4 regions of the Bacillus sp. 37MA genome follow, and region 4 is predicted to be linked to each of the others. Evidence: riboswitches for the same ligand, from Rfam matches in the RefSeq annotation. Region 4 holds a riboswitch; each other region holds the start of a gene.
The links. A riboswitch is a leader RNA that binds a small molecule or an ion and turns the genes downstream of it on or off. The one in region 4 is predicted to bind cyclic di-GMP.
Positions count from the first base shown of each region.

Region 1: it holds a riboswitch for cyclic di-GMP, as region 4 does, so the genes downstream of both, A3M5_RS23555 (putative bifunctional diguanylate cyclase/phosphodiesterase) here and A3M5_RS0109260 (L,D-transpeptidase) in region 4, are expected to answer to the same signal.
Region 2: it holds a riboswitch for cyclic di-GMP, as region 4 does, so the genes downstream of both, A3M5_RS0104385 (hypothetical protein) here and A3M5_RS0109260 (L,D-transpeptidase) in region 4, are expected to answer to the same signal.
Region 3: it holds a riboswitch for cyclic di-GMP, as region 4 does, so the genes downstream of both, A3M5_RS0100955 (hypothetical protein) here and A3M5_RS0109260 (L,D-transpeptidase) in region 4, are expected to answer to the same signal.

Region 1 is NZ_KB889752.1:239,807-247,262, reverse strand. It holds gene A3M5_RS0101370 (sporulation protein) at 20-439, opposite strand; cyclic di-AMP (ydaO/yuaA leader) riboswitch at 595-734, opposite strand; gene A3M5_RS23555 (putative bifunctional diguanylate cyclase/phosphodiesterase) at 891-3,227, opposite strand; cyclic di-GMP riboswitch class I at 3,524-3,610, opposite strand; gene A3M5_RS0101360 (class I SAM-dependent methyltransferase) at 4,085-4,792, shown strand; gene A3M5_RS0101355 (DUF2268 domain-containing putative Zn-dependent protease) at 4,816-5,655, opposite strand; gene A3M5_RS25055 (hypothetical protein) at 6,151-6,312, opposite strand; gene A3M5_RS0101340 (hypothetical protein) at 6,530-6,763, opposite strand; gene A3M5_RS25925 (S-layer homology domain-containing protein) at 6,729-6,812, opposite strand; gene A3M5_RS0101335 (ATP-dependent helicase) at 6,940-7,456, opposite strand, start outside.
Region 2 is NZ_KB889752.1:809,808-817,263, reverse strand. It holds partial or broken gene A3M5_RS25970 (competence protein ComG) at 580-681, opposite strand; gene A3M5_RS0104415 (hypothetical protein) at 1,191-1,424, shown strand; gene A3M5_RS25700 (hypothetical protein) at 1,549-1,689, shown strand; gene A3M5_RS0104405 (hypothetical protein) at 1,819-2,052, shown strand; gene A3M5_RS26365 (hypothetical protein) at 2,167-2,358, opposite strand; gene A3M5_RS0104395 (YhcN/YlaJ family sporulation lipoprotein) at 2,687-3,187, shown strand; gene A3M5_RS25160 (S-layer homology domain-containing protein) at 3,209-3,400, opposite strand; gene A3M5_RS26555 (N-acetylmuramoyl-L-alanine amidase) at 3,340-3,714, opposite strand; gene A3M5_RS0104385 (hypothetical protein) at 4,109-4,408, opposite strand; cyclic di-GMP riboswitch class I at 4,445-4,527, opposite strand; gene A3M5_RS0104380 (hypothetical protein) at 4,994-5,203, opposite strand; gene A3M5_RS25155 (hypothetical protein) at 5,222-5,410, opposite strand; gene A3M5_RS25150 (hypothetical protein) at 5,415-5,570, opposite strand; partial or broken gene A3M5_RS25960 (DUF1064 domain-containing protein) at 5,606-5,776, opposite strand; gene A3M5_RS26550 (helix-turn-helix domain-containing protein) at 5,771-5,893, shown strand; gene A3M5_RS0104365 (helix-turn-helix domain-containing protein) at 5,886-6,113, shown strand; gene A3M5_RS0104360 (hypothetical protein) at 6,240-6,845, shown strand; gene A3M5_RS25140 (hypothetical protein) at 6,991-7,131, shown strand; gene A3M5_RS24305 (hypothetical protein) at 7,143-7,343, shown strand; gene A3M5_RS24010 (DUF4352 domain-containing protein) at 7,366-7,456, shown strand, end outside.
Region 3 is NZ_KB889752.1:159,989-167,444, reverse strand. It holds gene A3M5_RS21930 (hybrid sensor histidine kinase/response regulator) at 1-2,505, opposite strand, end outside; gene A3M5_RS0100965 (response regulator) at 2,511-3,608, opposite strand; gene A3M5_RS0100960 (hypothetical protein) at 3,639-3,839, opposite strand; gene A3M5_RS0100955 (hypothetical protein) at 3,892-4,146, opposite strand; cyclic di-GMP riboswitch class II at 4,249-4,332, opposite strand; gene A3M5_RS0100950 (PhzF family phenazine biosynthesis protein) at 4,713-5,492, opposite strand; gene A3M5_RS0100945 (aminotransferase-like domain-containing protein) at 5,699-7,087, opposite strand.
Region 4 is NZ_KB889752.1:1,636,844-1,644,299, forward strand. It holds partial or broken gene A3M5_RS22760 (IS3 family transposase) at 1-509, shown strand, start outside; gene A3M5_RS0109235 (hypothetical protein) at 606-929, opposite strand; partial or broken gene A3M5_RS26140 (IS6 family transposase) at 1,164-1,256, opposite strand; gene A3M5_RS0109240 (HAD family hydrolase) at 1,376-1,993, shown strand; gene A3M5_RS26830 (plasmid recombination protein) at 2,300-2,509, opposite strand; cyclic di-GMP riboswitch class I at 3,067-3,150, shown strand; gene A3M5_RS0109260 (L,D-transpeptidase) at 3,174-3,728, shown strand; gene A3M5_RS0109270 (acetate kinase) at 4,307-5,500, opposite strand; gene A3M5_RS0109275 (HAD hydrolase-like protein) at 5,763-6,341, shown strand; gene A3M5_RS0109280 (metal ABC transporter substrate-binding protein) at 6,556-7,456, opposite strand, start outside.

The sequences.
Region 1 (7,456 bases), 1.4 Mb from region 4:
TCACGATGTCCCTATTCATTTATGAACTGATATTCTCGGTTTTGCTCGTCAAAATTTTTATTTGATCATGATCAACACGCTTATCCCCGTTGCTAAAAGTTAATTTTGTACGAAATCTATACTGACATACGTTTGAGGAAGGTGTTAATCCGTTCGGTAATTGGAAAGTAAACGGAATTCGACTTGATGCATGAGGGTCTATCGATCTCGACGTTAATATTGTTATGCCTTCTCCAATTAATTCCTCTGCTTGTTTTTGCTTGCCTGTTACGACCAAGTCACATTCTAGTCTATTAAGTTGTTGCTTAAACAAACCGCCTTTAATAGAAAAATAACCGTTCACTTTTTCTCCTGGTAAAAATTCATTCGTGTCCAACGTAAGATTAATACTTGCTTTGCCACTTACACTACCTATTAGGCTCCTAAATACTCTAATCACTGCGCGAAAATCCTCCTGAAATTGGGATTATATTTAACCGGCCCAATTTTTGTAGCTTATATCGTTCCTTATTATGAGCAAAATCAATAAACGACCTAGAAATTACAAAAAAGAACACTAAGGTCCTACTTAGTGTTCTTTAAAACAACAAAGCAAACCTCCTTTTGAAACGCTGATGGGGTTAGCTGTCGGATTCGGGCCTCGAAAGTAGCCCTACCTTCTAACGAAGGATTCACCCCTAGTGGTTTGCACGAAATTGGGTCCCCCACTCCAATGGATTAAGCGGTATTAGGTATGATTCAATATACATATTAAATTGATGATTGCTACTATACTCCCGAAATGAATGTTTGTAAAGAAAAAAATAGATTTCTTTAATTGAAATATATGAACGCAATATTTATGTATATATAATTTTGAATCTCAGGCCTGATATTGAAATTGACAGAACTTACATATTTAATAATTTTTCCATCTCTTCAACTGGTATAGGTAGACTAAAAAGGTAGCCTTGACCTATTTGACATTTTAAATCTTTTAGAACTATTCTCTGTTCTTCGCTTTCAATTCCTTCTGCTACAAGTTTAATGTTTAAATTTTTCCCCATTTCGATCATTGTTTTCACCAATGCACTGGTATTTGAATTCGTTAACATATCGTTAATAAATGTTCGATCAATTTTGATCACGTCAATTGGCAAATGATTAAGAACACTCAATGACGAATAACCTGTTCCAAAATCATCAATTGCTATGTTTACCCCTATCTTTTTTAGTTTATTTATGATGATCCTAGTTTCCATTAAATTTTGCATGAGACTTTCTGTAATTTCTAATTCGAGAAACTCTGGCTGTAACCCTGTTTCTTGTAAAACTTGTTTTACATACTCAAGAAAATCACGACTCCTAAGTTGATAAGTAGATACGTTAACAGCTACTTTAATAGGAGGATAACCCTCCACTTGCCACGTTTTATTTTGTTTACAAGCTGCTCGTAGAACCCATTCCCCTATCGGAATGATAAGACCCGTTTCTTCTGCTATTGGAATAAACTCATTCGGGGAAACTTTTCCTAGTTCGGGGTGGTCCCATCTTAAAAGAGCTTCTATTCCAACCATTTCACTTGTTTTTAAATCAATTTGCGGTTGATAATGTAAATACAGTTCACTTTCTTCAATGGCACGTCTCAGCCCTTCTTCCAACATCATTTTTCGATTTACAGTATCACTAACTACACGATAAAATTGATAGTTGTTCTTGCCACGTTCTTTTGCTAAATACATGGCTTTATCTGCACTTTTAATGATGTCTACCTGATTTTGACCATCGTTAGGGAATATACTAATTCCAATACTCGTCGTTGTAAAAAATTCTTTATTGTTTAAGGTAAATGGTGGAACAAACTCATCAATAATTCGTTGTGCTACTTGCGCCACACTATCTTTATCAATATCTTCAAGTAGAATGATGAATTCATCGCCTCCTTGTCGTGCCACAATATCATCTTCTCTTACACTACGTCTTAACCTTTTGGAAACCTCTATTAGAAGAAGGTCGCCCGTGTGATGCCCCATTGTATCATTTACGATCTTAAATCGATCTAGATCTAAAAACATGATGGCTAGTTCCTTGTTATTTTGCTTACATCGCTCAATTGTTTCGTCAAGACATTCATTAAGCATATAACGGTTCGGTAAACCTGTTAAGTTGTCATATTTAGCCATTTTATTTACTTTATTAAGAGCATTTTGCAACTCTTGTGTTTTATTTTCTACTTGTTTTTCTAAACTTTTTGAAAGAGCATTAAGTTCCTCTAATGCTGTTTCTTTCTGGAACAGTACGATAACCTGTCTAGTAATCACCATAAATATAACAATAAAAAAAGCATACTCTATAAAAACAAAATGATCAAAAGAGTAACAAAACATATAGATTAGAAATGACAAGAGCAATATATACGAAAGAATATCATGGTGCTTAATCTTAGTAAAATATCCCTCTTCATGTATTGATGATTTTTTAATATGTAAAATGTATAGACCAGCAGCCCCTTTTAGTAGCAACGTCAAGTTCCAAAGAGGATTAATCCAACCTCCAATTATGTACGACCCATTGAGAGATTGATAAACATAAATAAAATCAGCAATTATCTGAAAAGTAAAGCCAATTGAAATAAAAGTAAAAATCGTTTTTCTAACATTATTTCTGGTAGTAAAATACAATAAAATAGTAACAAATAGCAACGTAAGGTCAATCACCGGATAGGCAATACCAATTGCATCGGTTAAGAAGTTACCACTTAAATTAAGGAAAACGTTAGATAAAAGCAATTCCCAGATTAAAGAAATTATTACAATCATAAAAATGCTAATATCAAATATGAACCGAGTAATTTCAGTTTTCTTTAAAACTAATTTCAGTTTATAGATTAGAGCAATGATCCAAATCAAATACGCGAGAATCCATAAATAATCATCAAATCCAGGATAAGGAGCGTTTGTTCGCAAAAGTAGATGATAATAACCCGAAATAAGCCAAGCTACACCATAAGGAACCATACCTATTCCTATCAATAGCCAGAAATTACTTTCCTTGTCCTTTTCTTTTTTTAATGAATCATAAGTTTGATACACCCAAATAAAGCTCACTGATACTCCTATAAGTTGCAGAACGAACACGCCTGTTTCTCTGATAATTTCATCGTTTTGAAAGAAATAAATCCAAATATAAGATAACATGATAATGGCTATTATAAAAACCATCACAGGTTGTCGTAGTAATGTAGTCACTTTTTCATACCTCCATATTAAAGGCTATCCCTGAAGGCATAGCTAGACAAATCTCTTTTCTTAAGAATATCAATGAAGAAAAAGAACAATTGGGTTTTGATAAAACAAGATTTAGATCCGTGTACACTTCTTCGTCTTATTAAAAAGATCGTCAATTTAAAATTTGTTTAAGTCTTCCATTACCTTGTTAATTTCAACTACAAAAAACCCACCAAAAAGATTGGTGGGCGCATACAAATAAGGGATATAATCACAAAAAAATGTAAATCGTTCCTTTTTAAATATCTCCAATTCTTTTCGGTAACCCGGCGATCATAGCTTTTAACGGCCTTAGACCCGTAGCTTTGCGTCCTTACCTTTCGATAAGTTTGCCGTTATCGTAGAATTTCCTATTTATAACGTGAAAATAGGAATAATCGTTCTCTTATGTCCCGATTATATTCATTTTTACATAGAGATGCAACTTGATTTTTTTATATAGTTTTTCCTTTAGTGTCGATCTAACTATATACATAATAATCTTATATTCAATACCAAAACCAGTATAATCTACTTTTCTCAGAAGTATTCTTACTACCTACGAGTTTATGGACAAACCTTTCAGGAGTGATAAAGGACATTGGGGAAAACCGAACTGTAGACATAAATTAAAAACCTGCTCGAAAACTTAGTTGAAACAGATCACACATCTTTGAAAAGCGTTGTATTAGGTTCTTTTACTTGAAGAGAAACAAATCGATTGGCCAGTGGAACTTAAAATAATCCATTATTTTCACATGCACCTCGCTTAAGGTTCAACATAAGTTGATATATAGTACCACTACTAGCAAAAAATTTTTAGGAATAGGGGATACTTGATGAGCCATAACTATCTAGATTTATTAGCCTATTTTGGAATTGGTGGAGCGCATCCTGGTGGTTTTCCTTTAACACAACTTCTATTGCAAGATGAAATCATCCATCCATGCAGTTCAGTTTTAGATATTGGCTGTGGAACTGGACAAACAGCAGCTTTTCTAAATCAAAAATATGGTTGTCAAGTGACAGCCGTAGATAATCACCCCATTATGCTTGAAAAAGCAAGAGAACGCTTCAAGAATCAAGAGTCAACAGTACAAGTGATCGAAGGAGATGCACAAAAATTACATTTTAAAGACAATAGTTTTGATTTCATTATAGCGGAATCCGTTATTACGTTTACTACTATTTCTAAGACGTTAAATGAACTATTCAGATTATTAAAAAGGGATGGGCGTATGATCCTTATTGAAATGACAGCGGAAGAGCCACTATCAAGAAAAGTACAAAAAAAAGTGCGCACCCTATACGGCATACACGAAGTTTTGAGTGAAGAGGAGTGGAAAGTGAAACTGCAACAGATCGGATTTACACATATCGACATGATAACCCCCTCTTCTGAACTCATCCAAACGGAAATTACCGATATGAACCCATCGAAGAATCTTAGCGATGAATGGTATGATTTATGGGATAATCACCACTCTTTTATACATCAATCCACTGTCCCTCTTGGCTTTCGTGTGTTTCGTTGTGGCTTCAAATAATTTTTTTATTTCTTCCTAACTAGTCACTTATACGGAAACTTAGATCCAGCGATCAACTCTTCAGACGTTTTGGCATACAATTCGTTATTCTTAAAAGGACCGTGAAGCATTTGATAAGAATCCACGATTTGAAACCCTATATAATACCCAATCCATTTCGGAAGTTGTCGATTATTACCATATAAAAAAAGATCGTGTTTTTCCTTCCCCATCGTAGTCAATGACGGAACAAAGTGGCGCTTCCACAATCCCACGATCTCTTCAAATGAATAAAGATGGGCCCATGGGGCTAACCACTTTTCTCCATATAATTCTTTAACAGCAAACTCCCCGAGCCCTTCAATAATAAGCGAATCTTTTAAAGTGAGCTTTTCATTCTCTACATTTAAGTAGGCTAACCGGCACACATGGTTATATTCATGAGCGAATATAGCTTTTATTTCTTCTTTTACTAGATCAGGGGATAAAAATAAAAAGATTGCCCCCATAACGGTTACCCCGTTTTTTTTAATCCTATTTTTACTCGCTGAAAGGCGAGCATTTTTAATTGGAAAAATAAAGATCGGAGCCTCTGGTCCATTCCATTTCTTTTTTAATCGCTTATATTCCTGATTCACTAGTCTCCATGCATTATTTTTTTCCATTTTCTGAACGGTCGTTACAATCTCTTTCCATTCCTCTGGTTCAAATAATCCTTGTTCTAGCAAGTGATAATGCAGTTCTTCAGCGCTTATTTTAGGAAACCAGTCTTCTAGTGGATGGCATAAAGTCTCACATTGAATAAAGTAGGGCTCTCTTGATTGTTGTTCTTTGCATGCTTTCACGAACGTATTCAGCCATGTTTGAGTCTCTATAACGGACAAGTGTCTCCCCCTTTTTACGCATACATACTTTCTTATTTATATGATCCTTGGTGTTTCATTATTAAAGGAAAACACTATTTTCACTTAAATAAATATAATGCGTATATGGAGACAAGTGTCTATGACAAAATCTCATTTTCTACATACGTTAATAATACATGGAAGCATGTAAATAAGATTAAAAGGAGGATATGTATGCCCTATTCAAATATGTATAATCTTTGCTGTAAATACCACGGGAAAATGGTCAGAATAACGGGTCGTGATGGCAGCGTGCATGTGGGAGAAATCACTAGAGTTAATAAAGATTACGTTTGGCTACGGCCTAGAAATCTCGGAGGCTATGGCTATGGATTTTTCGGAGGATATGGACGGAGATCTGGTATTCCGTTCGCTCTCGGTTTCATTACGGGGATTGTCTTAGCAACCGCGTTCTTCTGGTAATTTAAATGGAATACTAAGGATAAGGGTTCTAGGGTTCTTACACAAGAACCCTTATGCGGGGTTTAAAGAGAAGCATACAAACGAAGATCCTTTGCTAAAACGTTCAGCATTTTTTGCCACGTCGTTTACTCGATGCTCATTTGCTGTCGGATAAACGGAATACACCAAGTCTTTTGCTACATGAGCGTTCCAAAATGGAGCTGCCGTTTTCATTTCTTCTACCACCTTCAGAGAGACCTTACTATTAGTCTTTCGTATAAAAGTGGTATTTACATTTTTATAAAAGGCTGGTGTAACCGAAATAGAATCCATAACAGCATCTGCTATCAGATACCCCAAGCCATTCTTGAACTTCTTCGTAGATTGAAGAAGTTCAAGAATAAGAAATAAAAAAATGAGCCCCGATCTAGATAGATCGAGGCTCACTTTTTTATTTTGCATTCAAAGCGTTGTAAATCGCAATCGTGAAGGCTTCGCGTGTCGCAAGGTGCGTACCGTAGAACTTTTCGCCTTTAAAGAACCCTGTTTTGTCGATAGAAGCCATCGTCACGATGCCCTCATATGCCCGATGACTTGAACTGATATCTGTGTAGGCGATGTTTGCTGATGCTGTTTGAGAAATCGTCAATTTAATACGCACGCTGGATAATGGATGCCATTTCATTGCGTGTCATTTCTTCAGTTGGACGGAATGTTTTATCTTCAAATCCTATGAAGAAAAGAAGAATGTATTAAGTAAAGAGCAACAGAAGTTGTTTAGTGCATACAATCTAACACAAAAAGGATCGATAATCGGTATTATGCCAATTATTCCGATCCCTTACATATATCATTCCTATTTTACACTGACTCTAACAGCCCCATCTCCAAACAAGTCGCAATCAGCAGCGCTTTTTCTCTTGCCTCAAATCGAATATGGATCTTTTCTTCTTTCACGTTAATAATGGTTCCCGCCCCGAAAACCCTGTGCTTCACCATTTTCCCTACGACTAACTCCGAGCTGTTACGGATAGCATTAAGATTGTACGGAATATCAACGACTGTCCCTCGATGTTCCTCTACTTGTCCTGTATGATCCTGCTTTGGTGGGTTCATAATGTTCCTGATCGCCGCTACGAATGAAGACTCTGTCATCTTTTCCCCATCCCGCTCCCTATACACGATGAGTTCCAAGTGTTTTTTCGCTCTTGTCGTGCCAACGTAGAACAAGCGGGTCGCTTCTTCCATTAACGCAGCACTACCTTGATCATCTGAAGATGGGATCATACCATCAATCAGGTCAATCATATAGACCCGTTCAAACTCCAATCCCTTCGCACTATGAAACGTGGAGAACGTCACGGCATTCTGACCCTTC
Region 2 (7,456 bases), 830 kb from region 4:
TAGCTGAGGATTATTAATGTAACTCCTTCGCGTTCTTCACTTTTCCACTATCGGGCGCGATTATGAAATAACTCTTAGATTTAAACGACTTTATTGTTATATTTTTAAGTGCGGTGAAGTAATCTACATCAAAAATTAAATAACTTTATTGTCACTCTACAAATAAAAAACCTTGATTTTTTTACACTAAGCAGAATAATCAAGGTTTTTACTTCCAAAAAATATCTTACCCTATAAAATTCGTGTTTCTTTAATTTTTTTGTATATCGTAGATATGGAAATAAAAGTAAGCCTATGACCCATTTTTACACGTATCTCGGCTGAACCCCTATATATTTACCTATCATTCCTTCTTGAACTATCCTGCCCCGTTAGTTCAATAAGAAAATCAACAACAGTCTTTATATACGTATGATCGTTCTTGCTTTATAAACCAAAGCGATCATCTTAAATTCTGATTAAAATACGTTTAATTGTTTTTCAGTCCCATTATGAAATTTCACTAGTAATTCGCCGTTACTTGAATCCGCTCCCCGCTAGGCTTCTATGATACCTGCTTTTGTATGCGTTTATATGCGCAAAAGCATCGCAGCCTTTTGCATTGATGTTCTGGCTTTGTTTTGCTACATTCGGAATCGCAATGAACAATAAGACGGTAATAACAAGTAAAACAATCATCATTTCAATAATAAGGGGGATAACCTCTAATTTGGAGGGATATCGTGTTTCTTCTATATAATATTGAAATATAAAAAAGCCCTTTACATAAAAGGACTTCTTAGACGAATATCTTCATATAGAAAGCTAACCTCACGTTGCTTCTTGTTGTCTTTGACGTAGTTTGGCAACTTCTAAAATGTTCTCCAGCTTAAACATCCTCTTCTGTTTTCCCGTAAAGCAATAAGCATTAATATAATTGTCGTCCATACCCGTGACGATAATACGTCGGTGATCGTATTATCCGCAGCCATGTACATGATCTCAATCGGCAAATTCTCTTCTTTCGACGTAAGCAATCATCTCTTCATTTTACAGCCTCTTTCTTCACTTTATTACAGCGAACAAACATTCTTAGATCAACAAAAAAGCAATCGTATTTTACTTCCTTTACTGGAAAGTTATAGAAATGTAATAGAACTGTAAAACGCCTGTCTTATTTATTGGGTATATTAGCGTTAGAGGTGATATTTATGATTAATGGATTGTTTTTTAACGAGGGTACAATTTTAAAAGAAAAATTGAATGAAGACCAAATCAAACAGCAAGCCGCATTTTGGAAAGAATGCGTGGATAATGGCAAGGATGACATATATATGATGAGTTATATAAAATTATGCGCTCAGATTAATGAACCTGTGAAGGCAGACATCTTAACGGCTAGACTAGATCAGGTGCATGATATGTGTAACGGAATGATGGTATAAGATCGGTTTCGGCCGGTCTTTTTTGCATACTTACCTCTTTTCATTGGCAAATTAAGTTTGGGTTGATTATAAACTCGTAAAAGTCAAGATGGTTAACAATGCCAAAAGTAAGGAGGTATTATATTTGAGCCCCAAAAACCAGGATCCTGGACAAAAGATTCAAAACACTGTGGACGAACTAAAGAAAAAAGGCGTTCCACCGAGAACAGCAGCATATGCAGCGTCAATGGGTTACTTAAGAGCATTTAAAAAAGGTAAATTATAAAAAAAGCGCCCGCCCACTCGTCATGAGCAGGCGGGTTTTTCGTTATCGTTAATATAAAATTAAATTTACCTAGTCTTTAGAGTAGCTTACTGAAGGGATATTATAATGAAAATAAAGGAGCTGATCAAGTTGATATTGCTCGAAGCAGTTAAATTTCATGGTTTATTTCGATTGTGGAATGTCCAAGAAAAAGAAGTGACTGAACCCCTTTTCTTTAGTGAGATTTTAAAATGCATCGGTGATAACGATAATGATTGGAACCTTGGTGTTTTTAATTGGTTTCATGAAGATGAGATTAATTTTGAAGATTGGCAAGAACTGACGGTTGATGTTTTGCCAATGGTGATGACTGAGCAAGGATGACTGGCTGAGGCTGGTCTTTTTTGTATCGTTAGCTTAATTGATCAATTTGATCCAATAAAAAAAGTCCCGCCATCAATAACAGATAGGGGGCTTAAAAGTTTCAAATTAAAATAATTATTTATTTGGTTTATCCTTTGTCGGTGGTTCTGTTGGTGTTTCCGCCGGGGGTTTTATCGGTGTCTCCACTGGTGGTTCTGTTGGTGTTTCTTCCGGGGGTTTTATCGGTGTCTCCACTGGTGGTTCTGTTGGTGTTTCTTCCAGTGGTTTTACTGGTGTTTCTTCCGGTGTTTCTGCAAAATCGCTCATATCGATCCTCCTTAACTTTAGTAGTGTTTAGTATGATTAATTGACTCTATCCTTATGTTTTAAACTTATTTTTCAAAAAAAGCCCCTACCGCAAAAAGCGTAACCGTAACCGGGGCATGCTTGTGTTTATTCTAATTCTTCGCTGATCCCAATTTAGCAAATGTATTGCTGTATGTCCTCAGCCCGACAGGGGAGACTATTCCTTACCCCTTTCACATTGGAACAGTCATTTGTTTATTCAATGACTGCTTTTTATTACCCTTACTGAATATAAATTAATCCATTGGAGAGCCTATCCTTTATTAACATTTATAAGGGAGGACTTTCAATGAAAAAAATATTGATTTATATGACAGCCTGCATGACCATGTTTTCACTCGGGGCTTGTATGAATAACCGTGATAATGCTACGGATAATGCCAAAAACGATTCGGTCGAAAATGTTGTGCATGATGATCAAAAAGCAGACAATGGCATGGATAATACTGATCAAACCACTAATGCCAATTTGGATGTGTCAGAAAAGACTGCTGACCGTGTTGAAGAATTAGACGAAGTAAATGGTGCAACAGTACTTGTAACAGATCATAAGGCTTATGCAGCCGTTGATTTAAAAAACGGCACGAAAGTAAATGACGATCTGAAAAATAAAATTGAAGAAAAAGTAAAAGAAGCGGATACTTCTGTTGAAAAAGTGTATGTTTCCGAAGATCCAGATTTCAGCACTCAAATGAAGGATTATGCTGATCGGATAAGGGGCGGTGAACCAGTTGAAGGGTTCTTCGATGAATTTAGTGATGCTGTTCGCAGAGTATTTCCGAATGCCTGACTACAAACCTTATCAATTGTTTCATAAATAACACCCCCGGTCGAAACCGGGGCTATTTGCTATTTTGCTTCTCATACGATGCAACATCGACCACACTTCTTCTCGTGTAACCGGACGTTGCGGATATGTTCCATCGCTAATGCCGTTTTCTTTCACCCATTGTTTTGCTTCTTCAAACCGTGGTGAAGGTGCTGCGTCTTTTTTATATTCCACTTCTGTATCCTCCTTTTCGCTTGATATAGCTTGGCTCGAACCTGACACAACTGTGCTAAGTATGTCTGATTATTAAGCAGATCCATATCAGCCTTATTATCAATAAAAGCCATTTCAAGCAGCAAAGCCGTCGCCTTCGTTCCTTTTAACACTGCTAAATCTGGTCGATTTTTAATTCCTCGATCTTTTACGTTGTACTTATCCAGAACCTTTCTAATTTCGGCGTGAATGATACTGGCTTCTTTATTTTGGGAGTATACAAGTGTTTCATAACCCGTTCCCCCACCTGCATTTAGGTGGATCGAAACAAATATCTTTGCGCCTGAGACGAGACAATCTTATCCTGCGTTTCATTTTGTTTATCAATCTGAGCCATAAGCTTATTCTCCCGCTCTTTTGATTCCGTCATCTGAAATCTCAAAAGCCATACAAAAAAGGGTACAAAATACTCCCTGCGCTCATAACTCTGGTGGTAGTTGAGTTAATTCCAATGGTGTGTCTCCTTACTCTCCTTTATGAAAATCTATATAAAAAGAGCGCCCGAATGGACGCTCGTTGTGTTGCTATTTATTTTTCGTTAATCCACTATTTGTTCCTCAAGGATTCCATATCTGTAAACGTTGATTTATCAGCATTTATATCCATTTCTAAAGAGAAATAAATACTACTGTTGATTAACGATTAATGTCTGTACTAAACTTTTTCAACTTACGCTTTTACCTGCTCTTCATAGCTTAAGGATAATTCAGCATATTTTTTGTAATGATATAATTTCTTTTCTCTGAACTCTTTTCTGATTAGTATATTAATACATCCCCGCTCTAAATACTCATATTTCAGATATCTATGTCTATGCCAACCACTGATCGTGTCTAAAACAAGTTTTGATACCTTTAGTTTACTTTCTTTTCTTTTTTGCTCGTACCATTCAATTGCTTTGCTCTGTTTTGAAGTTAAATAGCCTATATAAATTCTCCGAGCGTTTTTTCTCATATTTCTTTTATTCATTTTGTTTCCCCCATCTAAATCGTACGGAGGCCCGTATTCGGCAACTGGCTGGCTTGGCGTCTACTTTAGCCCCTGTAGTTTTGCGTCCCCACTTTTCAGTAGTTTTGCCCTTTCGTACAATTTCAATTTATTTCTTTTATCATACGACAATTCACATAAAAATATAAGCTAAATTTTATTGAAATTTGTCGATCTTTGTAGAATTTAGCTTAATAATTGTTTTTAAATAGTAGTATGATCATGGGTACTGTATTTATAATTGTAAATTTTCTAGTATTTAACATATAAAACTATCAATAAAAAAAGCACTCGATATGGGCGCTTCTTCCGAATTTCCTCAATTATTTTCTCTTCTTCATGAATATTTATTAATACATACTACTCATCCTTATATTTCCTAGTCACACGACCTTTCTTTGAATAACCTTCTATTTATTACGCAGGCTGTGCAATAGGCGTAATCATCTTGATCATATTTTTATTAACAATGCTGTCACCAATAACAACGACGGAAAGGCGCTGGTCATTGATTTGAGATGAATAGTCAGTAGCTTTGTAATTCTCGACGGTTTCTTTCATTTCTGGTCAGTTACTGAGATAAATCGCCACGTTCGCATTCGGATCAATTTCAGACGGCGTGATTGAGACGATAATGTTTTTATTTAAAACAATGCTACCAATGGCAATGGCCATGAGTTTTGGTTCGTTCAGATTCGACGCAAAAGCTGAAGCTGAAAAGTCTGGAATTGTGGCCGAAATGGAGCTCCCGTCATTTAAAGTGATTGAAAGGTTCATAATGTTGTTTCCTCCTTTTTAAATCAATGAATTTAAGCTATCTCGTAATCCGTTTAATTGCCCATGTGTGGTATTTGTATTGCTTGAAACAGCAGATGGCACAGAAACAGGCAGACTCATTTCCGCTATCGCTGACCGCGCTTGGATAAATTGATAGGCATAAGTATTGCTGTCCTGCTGCACAGTATCCATACCGTACGCACTCAAACCTTTATACACTCTTACTTGATTTCAATATGTTGTTATGCGTCGCTATTGCTTTAGCTGCACCGACAGGTAGTTCGTTATTGATCGCTTCCTTCTCTTTCTTCCTTTTCGTCCGATTCCTCACCAGCTGGTCTAGCTCGATCCACCCTCCATCAATCAATCTGCGAATAAGCCACCACAGACAGATGATTGCGGATATTTCGCTTCAAACAGCTTTCTTTTGAGTGCAAATACAGGTGTTGACACACCTTTTATGTCGATCACTTCAATATGCCCGTCATGATGCAATACTTCAAAATCAGCGATGTATTCAATTTTCCGTTGTGTTGTGCCGCCCTTTTTAAACTTATCCTGTAATAAATATCGGAGAATGAAACAAAGCGTATCGATGCCAATACTACCTACGTACTGTGCAAATTCTTCGAATGTGAAATCGGCGATCTAATTAAGCTTGTTGAAAAAGAAGAAAACGCTAGTGAATAATCACCAATACCCGGACCTGCGTGTTGGGCGTATTAAAAGCAACCTGCGCATATTAATGGAACAACATAAAATGTCTATCAAAGATGTTCATGATGCTACTGGGTTAAGCCGCACAACAATTTCAAAGCTACTTAATGAAACGTCCACAACGATTGCTTTTGAAACAATCTTTAAGCTTTGCCGACTCTTTAATATCAAAATCGGTGATTTACTTTGTTAAGAAGAAGAAAACAACCAATAAGCACCACCGCCTTTATGCAATTTTATATATTTACTAATTTGTATAATTCCAGATTTAAATAGGAACTTTCGTTCTGTATCCTTTAATAAAAGGGAGGACTTTCATATGAAAAACAAATTAGGCCTATCTTTACTTTTTTTGCTTTTAAGCTTTGTTTTGGCAGCATGTAGCGAAGAAGCTACACCTGAAAAAGAAACTGCGGTAGAAACAAAAGAAGAACCAGCTGCAACGAAAACCAGCAGTGAAAACAAAACAATCTTGAACGAAACAGGTACGTTCACACAGATTAAAAAGAGCATGAGCGTTGATCCTGTCACGTCCGGCCCATTCACTGTTTCACTCCCACTCGTATCAACTGTATCCGGTAAACTGGCAGGCGAAGCCGCTACTTATTACGGAACAAATAACTTGCAATTCGTCCAAGTGGAAATGGATATAGCGCATTCAACCGAAGCGACAGACAATCTTTGGCTCAGTTTTGTCAAAATCGTAACGAATACGGGCGAGCAACTTGATCCGGACATCACGTTGTCGAATATGATATCTGGTGATTTTTACGGAAAAGTGAATCATACAGGATCATATGTATATGTTTTGCAAAACTCACAGCCCGAAGATATTGAATGGATACGGGTTTTGATTGATCCACCTCATGATGAAAACAATAATGAGATTGGCGAATCGTTCGACATTCATGTTGATTTTCAATAAGCACCACCACCTTTATGTATGAGAAAGCCGAGCCAATGACGGCTTTTTTCTTTGCGCTTTTTCCCTTATTTGTCGAAATTTATCTTGTATGCCAAACTTTTGTCCTGTATCGTTTAGATAATAAATACGTAAAGGATGATAAATAATGGATATTACCGCCCTACTTTTGGCTTTACTCGGTTTTCTCGCTATCGGTGTTGGGATCGTCTTATTGATTGTCCGCGCAATCAAAAAGCGGTCGTTGAAACCAGCTGCATTTATCGCCGGTGGTGGATTAGCGACATAGCAATAATGCCGGTGTCGGAAGAAACAGCGTCTGAGCAAAAATCAGAAGAAACTTCCGAGAAGGAAGCAGCGAAACCTGTCAACTCTGAAAAAGTTGAGAAAGCTGCCGCTGACGAAAAGATTAAAGCTGAACAAGTAGCTGCTAAAAAAAAGGAAAAAGAAGCAGCAGCCAAAGCTAAGACTGAACAAGAAGCAGCCGCTCAAAGTCGCTGATGTAACCTTTATCGCAAAGGAAGTGTCTACTGCTACAAACTTAGGTGGTGAATATGGCGGTAATGCGAAAAGTCAATTCACGCTCATAAAAGTGAACGTCACGAACGAAGGCG
Region 3 (7,456 bases), 1.5 Mb from region 4:
CTGTTCTGCATCCATATATGTTAACGCATGAATTGTATTCAGCACATTAAATAAAAAGTGGGGCTTTATTTGTGACTGTAAAAATGCGACTTCCATCGTCGCATTTTCAGCTGCCGCCTGTTTTAGTGCCACTAAATTAGCAACGCGTACTTTCAGCTCGGAAAGATCAAACGGCTTGGGCAGAAAATCAGTTGCCCCCGCCTGAAACGCCGTAATCTTTTCTTCCTTATGATGGCTGGCCGTCACAATTAAAATCGGCAGCTGAATGGCGCTGTACCTTTTGCGGATGTGACGGCATACGTCAAATCCCGACATGCCGGGCATCATCAAATCAACAATCATTAAATCAACCTGCTTTCGGGAAATGAGCTGAACCGCTTCTTCTCCACTTTTCACCGCAGTTACCTTATACCCTTCCCCTTCAAGCAGTTCGATCAAAATTTTCAAATTTACGTCATGATCATCGACAACAAGAATGGACGGACCGCTTTGGCTCGATGATTCATACGGCACATGAATCATGTACCGCTCTGACGGGTCAGCAGCCGGTTTCCCTTTTGTTTCTACTGAAGAATCAATAGGAAGATAAAACGTGAACGTCGACCCTTCTCCTTTTTGAGAAGCGACCTTAATTGATCCGCGCTGCACCTCCAGCAGCTGCCTGACAATACTGAGTCCAAGACCTGCTCCTTTATACGACGTCGCCTCGTGAAATTGGCGGTACGGCTCAAAAATAGTGTTCAGCTGCTCAGCACCGATCCCCTCGCCTGTATCTTCAATCGAAATGGCCAGCCTTCCGGATTCTTCAAAAGCGGTAATCCGGATCATGCCATGGTTTGTATGCTTCATCGCGTTATCAAGCAAGTTAATCATAATCTGCCGGAAGCGAACTTCATCCGCCAGCACAGACGGCAGGTTATCTGGCACATCATTCACAATAATGAGCTTCTTTTCCTCAATCAAAAACGTATACATATCCAAAATTAAATCGACCGACCCACGGACATCGACTTTGAGAATGTGAACGTCAAGCTCGCCCCGCTTCAGCTTCGACAAATCCAGCATGTCATTTACTAAAACAGACAGCCTTCTTGCCGTAGCGGAAATGAGGGTAATATTTTCAAGCTGTTCTTTCGACAAACTGTTTTTCGCATCTTTCACAATCGATTCGGCAATATTCATAATGCCGTGCACCGGCGTTTTGAACTCGTGGGACGTTTTCGCCAAAAACTCATCTTTATGCTTGTCAATTTTCAGCAGCTCCTGCGACAAAGCATCCACTTTTTTAAACGCATTTGAAAAGCGTAAAGAAAGAAGCAGCGCCATCATTAATATAAATAAAATAACTTCCAACGGAAAATAATCCAAGACAGACAAGCCAAACACATTCGCTGTATGGGAAATTCCATATATATTAAAAACAATCAGGCCAATGAGAAGGTACATCGCCCCTTCTTCGCGCTGCCAAAAAGCCGCACTCAAAATGTAGATAAAATAAATTGCGGATAAAAGAGAATAAAGCGGGCTCATCACCATAAGTCCATACGGAACAGCGGACGGGGAAAGAAAGCAGTAAAGAGTCCCCGCCGCCCCAATGCCTGCGCCCATATAGAGCATCATTTTGGGACGAATCGACGGAAACGCATAATATAAATAAAAATACAGCAACACATTTCCCGACACCGGCGAGAGAAGCTGCATCCGCAGCACGAAGCTGTACGGCAAATCCGGCCATATCATATAGAGCACCTTTTCGCCGTGCAAACCTGAAAACACCATTTGCGCGAAACAAAACAAAGAGAAAAACAAAAGCGAGCGATCGGTTTTCCGCTGCATGTACATGCCTAGTAAATAAAGACCCATAACGAGTAGTGCTGTCACCACCACCCAGTCATGCATTAACGAACGGTCCCGGAGAGACGAAATCGCTTCCTGGCTGCCGATATACATCGGGCTGGTCAGGCCCCCGCCCGCCATATAATAATAATTCGCAACGTGCAAAACAATTGTGTTCTTACCTTTTTCAAGCGGGACATATACGGTATATGGTGTATTGCCGGGCTTAGTAGACTCTTTCGTTTCACCCGGCGCGCCGCTTGATCCGATCAGCTCGCCATTAAAAAAAAGCCGATGCGCCATCCGGATCGAGTTCGTCTTCAGGCCGATCACGTTTTCTTCCTGATCAGCCAGAATTATCAGCCGATACGAACCGTAGCCAAATGGACTGTCCAGCTGCTCATCTCTCGCCCAGTTATGAGGAACGGGCTGGGAAAGGCTTTCTGACCAGTCCCCATCAATCGGATCAACAAACGCACCTTTTTGAAACAACCATTCGCCGTTAAGCTGCATCGCTACTTCCTCTTGAAAAGATCCACCCCGTAAATCAAGAACACCCTTTTCTGCCAGATTTTCTGTCTCATTTTGACCCAATAAAAACAAATAAGCGATCGAGATTCCCCCAAATAAAAGCACGCATAACGCCAGCAGCCATTTCGATTCTTTCATGACACTCATTGCCCCATAATCGAAGCCAATAAAGCGCAAGTAGCTGTGGACGGCTGGATACCGATATCTTCTTCAAGCAATTCCGCAAACCGACGATACACAATGACCGCTTCTGTCCGGTTCCCCGTCTTCGCATACGCATTCATCAGCCGCTGGCATACGTCATCCGAGTAAGGAGACAGCTCAAGCTGTTTTTCAAGGGAGTGAATCCATGCTTTTTCCATTCCGGCTAATTCATAATCTGCTTCCAGCTGTTGAAGCAGTTCCAGCATTTGCCGACGGATGTATTCCCGTTTCTCTTGTGCCCAATGAAATCCCGTCATTTCCATATAATCGCCCGTGTACAGATCCAGCCGCTTTTCCATATACGTCCGCTCGTGCGTTCCATTTGACATCATCTTATTCCATTCTATACAGTCACAATTAAGGCGCTCGATATCTATATAGTACGCAGAACCATTTTTTAAAATAATCTCTTCCATGCCGTGTTCTTTAAACACTTTGCGTAAATACGAAATGCCTGTGTAAAGGCTTATTTTCGCTTTATCCACATTCACATCGGGCCATAACGCCTCAACAATGTAGTCCCGTTCCAAAAGGCTCCCTTCGTGATGGATGAAAAAAGCACATAGCTCTTTTACTTTGTTCGTTTTCCATACAAACGGTTGGTTGCTTGAAGAGTCCGTCACCTGAAAATCGCCAAACGTACGGATCGATACACCCTTTGCAGCCGGACAGTCTCCTATCACACCTTTCAATCGGGAAACCGCTTTATCCAGCCGCTGCTTCGTAATGGGCTTTAGCATATAATCAAGCGAATAAAGATCAAATGCCTCAAGGGCAAACGCTCTGTACGCCGTAATAAAAACGATATGAATAGATGGATTATGTTTTTTTATATGCCGGGCCAGATCGATGCCTGACATGCCCGGCATCTCAATATCTAAAAAGAATGCATCCACCTCTTGCTGTTCAAGGTGATCAAGCGCTGCAAACGGGTTCGTATACGCACCACAAATTTGAACGTCCGGATCATCTGCAAGCAAAAAGCGGATCACCTCCATCCCAACTTCTTCATCATCGACAAGGACGGTTTTAATCATCGATACCCCTTCTTCCTATATGAATATCTTTTATTTAAGCGGATTTGATTTACTTATTAAGCTCCGCTTGCTGAAATGCTTCCTTTCCATTTCGATCGATTCATCGCCGCTCTCGTAAACTTTTATAAACACGACTGTCATCACCTGGCGTGAGCGGGCAATTATTCCTTTCCACAACTGGAAAAACGGCCGAACCTCATCTTTACGCAAAATTGTTTGGCTCCTTGTCACTTCTTTTCCCTCCAATCAATGAATCTACTGAAAAAAGAATACGACTTTCTTCTTATAAATTTCTTAATTTTTTCTGATTGAAGAAAAAAGACTCGCCAGATGAAGGCAAGTCTTTAAGATTCTTATTCTGAGCGTAAGCATTCTCTGCCGAACGTGAACAATCGGTTCTGAACGTGAGTATTTTTCCTTCCGGCCACGTGATTATAGCCACATTCGATGATCGATCCAAAGCATACTTAATATCAGCTAATTCCTTCAAAATTTCATCCATTTTTTCCTTATTTTCAAGTCTTAATGATTCAGACACTATTATCTAACTTTTGCCCCCCATCTTTTATCATCTATAACATTGAATTTGATCGTACTTTCAGATAAACATACTTGAATAAATAAAAAAACGACCCATAAAAAATAGCAGGGTCGGTTGCACTACTCACTCCTAGCCATCCAAAGTGCCCACATACAGATGGCTGTTCATCGCTCCATAATGTTTCATATAATTTACAAAAATTTTTTTCCCGTAAAATCATATCTTAATTATAGACAGAAAGATCTAAATGTCAATGAATCCCTCAGATTATTAGGTTATTTCGAACTACTAATTATATCCCTATAAACATGAAGCAATTGCTTCGTTGCCGGCTGGATTCTGGTGCAAAAACTTCAAGACAGTTGCAAATCATCTTTAAATCTTGGACATACTGATACTATTACTCTAAAAGAGGAACAAGATCATCGATTGTTAATTACACTCTGTCCAACTCAATAAATTAAACAAATGCTCAGAGAATTATCGTTCTGAGCGTTGTTGCACTTATTAAGGTAAAGCACCTGTTAGCTTAATAAGTTTTTTAATTTGTTGAACGAATTTACCTAAACATTTATATATCCTTCTAAATAAACAACAGCTTCTCCAGACATTTTTACCCTTTCACCTAAATCAGTACAATACAGCTTTCCGCCTCTTTCTGATAATTGCAATGTGACAAATTCATTTTTATTCAATTTATTTTTCCAATATGGAACTAGTGTACAATGAGCAGAACCAGTAACTGGGTCTTCATCTACTCCAGCCTTTGGTGCAAAGAATCTTGATACGAAATCTACTTCTTTTCCTTTAGCTGTTACTATTACACCAAAACCATCTAGTTTTTTTAGTTCATCCATATTTAATTCAAGACTCAAAATATCCTGCTCTGTATCAAATACTGCCATATAGTCTCTAGACTTATAGACTTCTTTAGGTACTTTACCTAAACCTTTAATAAGTGCCTCTGGAGCATCGCATTTTCTTCCTTCTCTAGAAGGAAAAGCTAAGGTAAATAAACCGCCATCCTTAGATACTTCTAAAAGTCCACTTTGGGTATTAAAGTTTATATCCTTTGAATTTTCATCTAAATAAGTACATATTACATAAGCAGATGCTAATGTTGCGTGTCCACATAAGTCTACTTCCCCTTTTGGAGTGAACCATCTCAACTCATATTCATTATCCTTTTTTACAAAAAAGGCTGTTTCAGATAAATTATTTTCTGCTGCAATCTTTTGCATTAAATCATCTTTTATCCATTCAGTTAATGGACAGACTGCTGCCGGATTTCCTTTAAATTGTTCATTTGTAAACGCATCAATCTGATAAATTGGAATTCTCATTTCCGTAATCTCCTCGCTATTCATTTAAAACTCCATAGGTTATCGCAAGTGCTGTTAAGCTCGGTAATATGGGCAGTGTAAGTGGGAACGCTGCATAAAAAGCTTCTTTCCATTCAGGAGTTTTTTGCTTTGCTTCATTCTAAATTGGAATTATCATAACACGCACAAAAAATGCCACACAATATAATAATTGTGTGGCATACAAATTAATAAAGGCTTTTTAATAATTTCTGTAAAATCATTAAACCTTTCGCTAATTCTTCATTCGTTTCGGGTGCACAAATGGACAGACGAACCGCTTTTTCAGGAATACTATTCCCTACTGTAAATCGTTCAGCCGCATATATTTCAACGCCATGATCTAAAGCAAGGGCCTCAAAATCTGCTCCTGATCTATTAGCTGGAAGTTTCAGCCAACGAAAAATCCCCGTTTCGTCACCGTAACAATCATAGCCTGATAAGTAGTTATTCACCAATTGATTTCGATAAATGGCGTTTTCTCGATGGTTGTCAATTATTGTATCCAGGTTATTGGACACAATTAATCGGGCAGCTAATTCTGCTAACAACGGTGAAACAGAAATATTCATATTATAAAGTGCATTGGATAGCGGATTTTTATATTGTTCTGGAGCTGATACATAAGCCATTCTAAGCGCCGGTGCAATGGTTTTCGATAAGCTGGCTATATAAATTGTCTGCTCTGGTGCAAATGTAGCTACAGCCTGCACAGACTCCTTGCACAGTAAATGATAAGTAGCATCCTCAATAATGAAAATATTATGTTCTTTGGCAACTCGGGCAATTGCTTTCCTGCCAGCAAGTGACATTCTGTGAGTAGTTGGATTTTGGTAATCGGGGATAAGATAAATACCTTTCAATTGATCATTTTTACAAGCATACGCAAGCGCATCCTCGCTCATTTCTCCGTCTTTCTGTTTAATCGGTATTAATTGAATACCGAGCATAGCTGCTGAAGTTTTTAACCCAGAGTAAGTATGGGGATCGGTACCAATCTTATCACCATGTTTACAAAGGCTGGCTAGAACTGCTGTTATAGCATTTTGTCCACCATTAGCAAATAAAATGCTGTTAACATCCGTATGATAACCGCCCTTACGCATAAGCTTTACAGCTGCGTCCTTCTGCCAAAGCATATCACCTGGTCTACTATAACTAAACCATTTTCCAAAGTCCGTTTCATTCATCATGTTTTTAAGTTGCAGCATTAGCGGCTCATAAGAAGACGAATCCGGAATAGTAGCCCCCATTTCAATGACGTTCTTTGGCTTGCTATCACTAAGCAAATAGGAATTAGATAAAGCGTCAAAAGAGACGAACGTACCACTGCCTACTGTTGCACTCAGTAAACCCTTTAGTTCACATACTTTAAAAGCCTTCGATACAGTGCTCACATTAATATCTAAAAAATCTGCTAGTTCTCTTTGCGGTGGTAATTTCGTTCCTGGAAGTAATGAGCCCTTTATTATATCTGTTTCAAGTTGTTTGGCTAACGTCATATATAGCGGTTTCCTTGCTCTATCAATAACAGGTTTCCAGCTCATAGGATAATTTTCAAATGAATTTACAGGCATCATATCTGTCCTTTTTACATACAATTATAGGATTGTGTGGTGGTTTTAGCAAAGATATTCAAAACAAGTTTCATTACTCAACGAAGCTAAGTAATATACATTGTTAACAAATGAAATATGTGAGGCAGAATTTATATAACACTTCCTCTGTGATTTTTTATTAATTGTTCAACCTCACACACCTTGGCACGAACCTGTCACAACTTAACGTGAACCTAACATAATTCGCATCCCTCCGTCGTCCGTGTAGTAGAGATTGCAGCCACGTTCTTCGATATAAGCGATGAGTAAGGACAAGTCAAAAAGCAGTGATTTTTATCTCACTGCTTTTATTATTAATTAGTTTCTTTAAGTTTTAACATAGCTGAT
Region 4 (7,456 bases):
ACCTGCTGGATCGTAACTTTCAGGCAGATCGGCCCCTTCAGAGGCTCGTAACGGACATTACCTACTTGCCTTTTGGACAGAAAACAATGTATCTTTCCAGTATCCAGAATTTATTCAACGGCGAAATCATTGCCTACTCTATTAGAGACTGCCAGGATACCGATTTTGTGCTCGATACCCTGTCGCAGCTTCCATCCCTGCCCGAAGGATGCATTCTGCACAGTGACCAGGGAGCTGTTTATACGTCTCAAGCGTACCAGCAGAAAGTCAAAGAAAAAGGCATTACCATGAGCATGTCCCGTAAAGGGACGCCCGCTGATAATGCCCCGATCGAATCATTTCATGCCTCGCTAAAGTCTGAAACGTTCTATCTCGACGAGCTTCGAAGCACGACGACCGCCATCGTTGTGCACACTGTCGAAAACTATATTCACTATTATAACCATATCCGTATTCAAGCAAAATTAAACAATCAGCCGCCGGTCACGTACCGGCAGCTGACTGCTTAAAAGGTATTTTGATCCCTGTCTCGAAAACAGGGGTCAGTCCCATTGCCGGAGGGCTTTTTTATATAACTACTCCCAAAATAGGGAGTATCTGATCAATTAAAGTTCTTCTAAAATCTCTTTATACTCTTTAAGTACAAGCTTCCTTTCATCTAGTTGCTTGCTTATATTTTCAATATCTTTTTCTATCCAATCTATATCTTTTTTTATTGATTCAACCTCGTTGGATTCTAATATCCATTTATCCGAAGAAGGCTCTTCTCCGCGCATGTAAACTTCCATTTCCCATCCATTAATCCACACATATACCTTTTCTGCAAATTCAACTGAAAATGCCTCAATTTTACTTGGCCCTGCATATATGATTGTTTCTCCAGGATTACTTTCATTTTCTTCAAAACATACCGTTACATAGGTTTTCATAAATTGAACACTCCTTTTAATTGTTTTTTTATAAATTTCATTTCATATTCTAACTCATTAAAAAAAGCAGCACTGGCTGCTTTAATGTTAAAATCTTTATGAGAAAAGCGTATTAGAACCCTTCAAAAAAATAAGTAGGAAAATATTATTGGTTCTGGTGCAAATATAGTATGATCTTGAAAGATTCGTACAGATTCCTAAGGGAATCGAGGTTTACGCAGTAATTCCAAATAATTAATGGATGAACTTCACTTGATTTTGGATAGACTTGTCTCGTAAAATAAGTTGCCCTTTTTTAGCCATATGCACGCCTTCTATTCCAGAAATATGGTAAATAGCTAAAAATAATGATTCTTGGAGAGAATGCAAAATGATTAGATCAGTCATATTTGATTTATATGGGACTTTGATTGAAATCACAAAATAAGTTTAAGGAGTTTAAATATATGGACAGCATGATTTTTGATCTAGATGGGACATTATGGGATTCAACAGACACGGTCCTGCTGGCGTGGAATAGTTTGATGAAGGATTACAAGCAAATCAAAAGGGACATAACGAAGGAAGATCTTCAGAGTGTCATGGGACTTCAAGTTCCCGAGATAGGAAAAAAACTGTTTCCGGACTTAAATGATCAAGAACGGAATCGATTTTTAGAAGAAAGCTGCCTAGCAGAAAATACATTTTTAGGAGAACAGGGCGGGGTTCTTTTTGACCAAGTAGAAGATGTATTGAGGATTCTTTCACAGAAATATAAGCTTTTCATTGTAAGCAATTGTCAGGATGGATACATTGAAGCATTTTACAAGTTTCATCAATTAGAAAAATACTTCACAGATTATGAAAATCCAGGGAGAACAGGTCTTTCAAAAGGAGAAAATATTAAATTAATCATGGAACGAAATCACTTAACCAAACCTGTCTATGTAGGTGACACGGAAGGGGATCGAAAGGCAGCCCAATTCGCCGGTATTCCATTTGTCTACGCCAAGTACGGATTTGGACAAGTAAATGAATATGATTATGCAATTGAAACCTTTGATGAACTTGTTAAACTATTTTAAACGAGGAGGCCGTTTCTCCAGCTTTGATTGGAAGCAGAAGAAACGGCCCTTGATTACTTATTCCCTCGAACCAACAAAGAATAGCACAAACATCGCTAACGGCAATGATAATTCCCATTGGAAACGTTCCAAGTATGGTGGAACAGCTTTGCTTTGTGGGGCGTTTTTCAGTAGAAAGATCTATTGATGAGGCACGGTATACTTTATATTTAGATTTAGCAAATTTCCTAAATCAGAGAGGAACAAAACCTCAAAGAAGTTTTTAATTTATGATGAGTGTTTATTAGTTGATGTAGACGTTTCTTCTTATTTCGCTGTTTTACCGATAAAAGACTTTTTTGTTAAGTACCGAAATAAGGTGGAACGCTTATGAAATGTCCTGAATGCGAAAATATCCAGATCTGGCGAAACGACATCGAAATTCGTCCGGCTTTCCCGTTCTCTTTGATTATGAAATTGAATTCCTCTCAACGCCGGAGCCTTCATTTTATCCATTCTGCAGACCACAAAACTCATGTGGCAGCACCCCCGGTTTTGATCTTTTTTTCGGCGTAACTTCTATGTAAGTATAGCTGACCTATACTTTGCATCGCAAAGTGTGAGGTCTACGACCCCTTTTTTCGCAAGCGAAAAAGCACACCAAAGCGTGCAAGATCATAAGCAAAACCTTGGATGCTGTCCAAACCTGTAAGGGGAAATTTTCCCCTTAACCCCATCCAAAAAACTCCCTCAACCCCTTCACTTTTTTGAGGGGGCTCCCTCGCCGGTAGGCGTCAAACAAATACGTTTGTTTGAATGCCAAGAGGGTCTTGGCATAGAGAGATTGTCAATTCCTTAATGCTCCCTTCGGTCCGCTTACCATTGACAATCGCCAAAATGTAGCATCGCTCCTTTTTAAAAGGACTATGCTCATATTTATTTATAAAAAACTAAAAACACCGATCCGATTATTCAGATGGTGTTAAAAAGCTACTAAATTTCCTTGTTTTACCTAAAATGTTGATATTTTCTGATTTATATTTCGTGACATTTAAAAATTTTGTAATATAATTGTAATCATAATTTAATATTTTAAAAGATCAAGGCAAACCATTCAAAAGATTGGGACGCAAAGCTACAGATCTAAGGTTTTAAACTATGATGGCTGGGTTGCAAAACCATAGGAGTGATATATTTGTTGATGAAAAAGTTATTCAAAACTCTATTTGTAGTATTAACATCACTAGCATTGGGAGTAAGTATTCTATCCACGAAAGTGGAAGCTAATAATGAAAAAAACAATGACCTTATCATAATCAACAAAGCCTATAATAAGATGGTGTTTATCAACGATGGGTTTATTGAAATGGTTGCACCAGTAGGCACAGGTCGCACATGGGATCTCACCCCTGTTGGGCATTTTAAAGTTGTGAATATGGTTAAAAATAGACCTTATTACAAAAAAAATATCCCTGGTGGTTCACCAAATAATCCTCTTGGCGCACGATGGATTGGCTTCAGTGTACCGGGAAATTGGGGAACTGAAACAGGAAATGTATTTGCACTCCACGGAACTAATCAACCGGCCTCTATTGGTGGCTACGTTAGTTCTGGATGTATCAGAATGAATAACAACGACATTGTTAAGCTATATGATAAAGTCGCTAACGGAACACTTGTGACAATCACTTATTCAGACAAATCATTCCAAGAATTAGCAAAAATGTATGGCTATTCGATAAAAGGTTTTAGATAAGAGTTTCCGGAAATTCAATATACGTATAACTAGACTAGACTGGTCAAGCTAGGAGTGCTGTTTCTCAAACCACGTATACAGGCAGGTATGATAAATGGTATTAATTAAAACTATTTTTACATTTTTGACCTTGAATATATCAAGGTTTTTTTGTATTCCATTCATGTTCTACTAATTTCATTTTTTTAAGGTCAAATCCTTAGATTATGCGTCTTATGATAAAAAGACTTTGCCAAAAACAAAAAAATACTTCGTTAGCAGCCTATCTAATCTTCTCTGCTTTGCTTACCTTACCTTACCTTACCTTTACATCCTAACTAATCATATCAAAACCAACCTTCTTTTTTTCGCAAGCGAAAAAGCACGCTAAAGCGTGCAAGATCAAAAGCAAAACCTTGGACGCTGTCCAAACCTGTAAGGGGAAATTTTCCCCTTTTAGACAAGCAAAAAAACCTCCTTTCACACTTATCAAATAAGCATAAAAGAAGGTTAGGGTAAAAAATGGCCGTGGTTATAATGACCATCAAATTTTAGGTATTCAATTTAAAAGAAGTGTTGGTAAACGTTGATATACCACATTAAATCGCTGTCAACCGTAGTACATCACGGGCGATCATCACTTCTTCATTTGTTGGAATCACAATCACTTTAACCGGTGAATGCGGGTAACTGATAAGCGCTTCCTGTCCGCGAACGTTATTGAGACTGGAATCCCAGTAAACACCCATGAATTCAAGACCGCGGAGTATACGAGCACGTGAGGCAATGTCATTTTCACCGATGCCGGCTGTGAAAATGATGGCATCAACACCTGACATTCTTGCTGCGTAAGAACCGATGTATTTATGGATGCTGTTTGCGAATACTTCAAGCGCTGTTTCCGCTCGTTCATTTCCTTCATCAGCAGCTTTGGTAATGTCACGCAAGTCGCTCGATAAACCAGAAATGCCCAGCATGCCGCTTTTTTTGTTTAATATATCAAGCACTTCATCGGCCGTTTGCCCCGTTTTCTCCATAATGAATGGCATTAAAGCAGGATCAATGTTTCCTGAACGTGTGCCCATCGGTACGCCCGCAAGCGGTGTAAAGCCCATCGATGTATCGATTGATTTACCACCTTCGATCGCCGCAATACTCGCGCCATTGCCAAGATGGCATGAAATTAAACGCAAATGTTCAATCGGACGGCCAAGCAGCTGTGCTGCGCGTTCGGTTACGTATTTATGTGAAGTGCCATGGAAACCATATTTGCGGATGCCGTACTTTGTATAATATTCATATGGCAGGCTGTATAAAAAGGATTTCTCTGGCATCGTTTGATGGAATGCTGTATCAAATACTGCGATCGACGGTATGTTTGGCAATACGTTTTGGAAAGCACGAATACCCGTAACATTAGCCGGATTGTGCAGCGGCGCAAGTTCTGATAATTCTTCAATTTGCGCAAGTGTCGCCTCATCAATTAACACGGAATCATTAAATGCTTCTCCGCCATGAACGACACGGTGGCCGATGCCGTCAATTTCGTCAAGAGATGCGACGATGCCCTTAGACACTAATTTACTTAGCAGCATTTGAACGGCAACCGCGTGATCTGGAATGTTTGTTACTTCTTTATCTGTAGAACCAGCAGGAGTTAACATCGAAAAAACAGAATCAGATAAACCGATTCGTTCTACCAACCCTTTTGTTAATACCTCTTCTTTTGGCATTTCAAACAACTGAAATTTTAATGACGAACTTCCTGCATTAATCGCAATTACTTTAGACATTGTATCCTCCCTGTATAGATCGAACAATTTCCTCTCTATATAGAGATATCGTGTTCTCATGTAAATAGCAAGCATTCATTCTTTCCTAAACCGCTTTCATTAAATAATAATTATTTTCCGACAAATCAGTTTCATGTATTTCTTTTTCTGCTTTATTTATATTTCTTCTTTTTTATGTGAATTATTTGTGTAAACAACCATGTTATTATTGTCTGAAAATAGTGTACAATGAGGTTATGATGTATAAAGGAGATTGAGAGATATGAAGTTACTTTGGGATTTAGATGGAACCATTTTTGATACATATCCAGCGATTCTCAATAGTTTTATCGCGGTACATGAAGCGGCGCACGGCGAGACAACCGACCGGAACGAAGCACTTCGCTGGCTGAAAAGAAACTCGAAACTTGCCTTCCAGCAGTATCGTATTTCAGAAGATTTCCGGCCGCTTTTTACAGAGCTGGATCATAAGCAATCTGAAGCAGGCAGTCCTCCATTTGATGGCATAAAAGAGATTTTGGCGGCAGCTGATGTGAACGTCATCGTCACACATAGGACGAAAGCATCAACGATTGAATTGCTGACAAAATGGGGGTTAATTGACTTCTTTGATGAAATTGTCAGTCCAGAAGATGATGGATTTCCACGTAAACCGGATGCGGCTGCCTATCATTATTTAAACGAAAAATACGATCTTGATTGGGCGATTGGCGACCGTTCGCTTGATTTAATCCCCGCTCGTGAAGCAGGTCTTAAAACCGTTTCGTTCCAAAACGCCGACATTGAAGCCGACGTTTATCTCGATGCGTACGATGAGACATTTTTTGAAAAAGTAAAGTGAAAGGAAGCTGTCCTAAAAGTCGGTGAATAACTGACTAAGGACAGCTCTTTTTTTTGTTTTAAAAAGATAATTTAGTGTTGTTTAAAGTGATTTCGGTGTAAAAAATGATGCGTTCGTTCTTCTCAAACTCCCTTCCGCTGTACGCTAGCATTTTCATATAAAAAAAGAAAACGGCTGAACAAAGCAGCCGTTTTCAAGCATCTGAACTTTCTTTTTATAGATTTTCAAGAATGACAGTGATATTCGATTTCATCATCTTAATATACGTATCGCCATCTTCTCCTGGTTTTCCTAAAGAATCAGTAAATAAGGTTCCCCCAATGGGCACTCCTGTTTCCGATGAAACCATTTCCATACTGCGTGGATCAATACTTGTTTCAACAAATAAAGTAGAAGGCTTCTTGGCTTTGATTAATTCCACTACTTTCGTTACCTGTTCGGGTGTTCCTTGATTTTCTGAATTGATCTCCCAAATGTATCCTGCCTGGAAGTTGTATGCCGCACTAAAGTATTTAAAAGCCCCTTCACTTGTGACAATGAAGCGCTTTTCCTCTGGGACTTTATTAAAATCAGCCACTGCCTGCTCGTGAAGTTCTTGTAATTGTTTTATATACACTTTCGCATTTTCTTCATAAACTGCCGCATGTTCAGGATCTACTTCGATCAAACCATCCCGTGCATTTTCTGCATATTTGATGCCATTTCGGATATCAAGCCATGCATGAGGGTCTTCTTCTTCTTCTTTTCCTTTCGTTGTTAAATGTTTTGCCTCGACTCCTTCGCTCATACGATAAACCGGTGCATCTTCACTTGCTTTCCCTGTCGTTTCAAGCAGTTTTTCAAACCACGAATTACCTGCTTCTAAATTTAAGCCATTATAGAAAATAACATCTGCATCCGTTGCTTTTTGAATGTCTACCGGCAGCGGATCGTATTCATGCGGATTTGATCCTACTGGGGCTAAGCTATGTATTTCTACTCGATCGCCGCCCACGTTTTTAACAATGTCGTATAGAATGGAATACGTTGTGACAACTTGTAATTTTTCTTCTTTCGTTTCTGAGCTGCCTTGCTTTTCTTCGCTGCAGCCTGCCATAAAAATAATAGCCATTAAA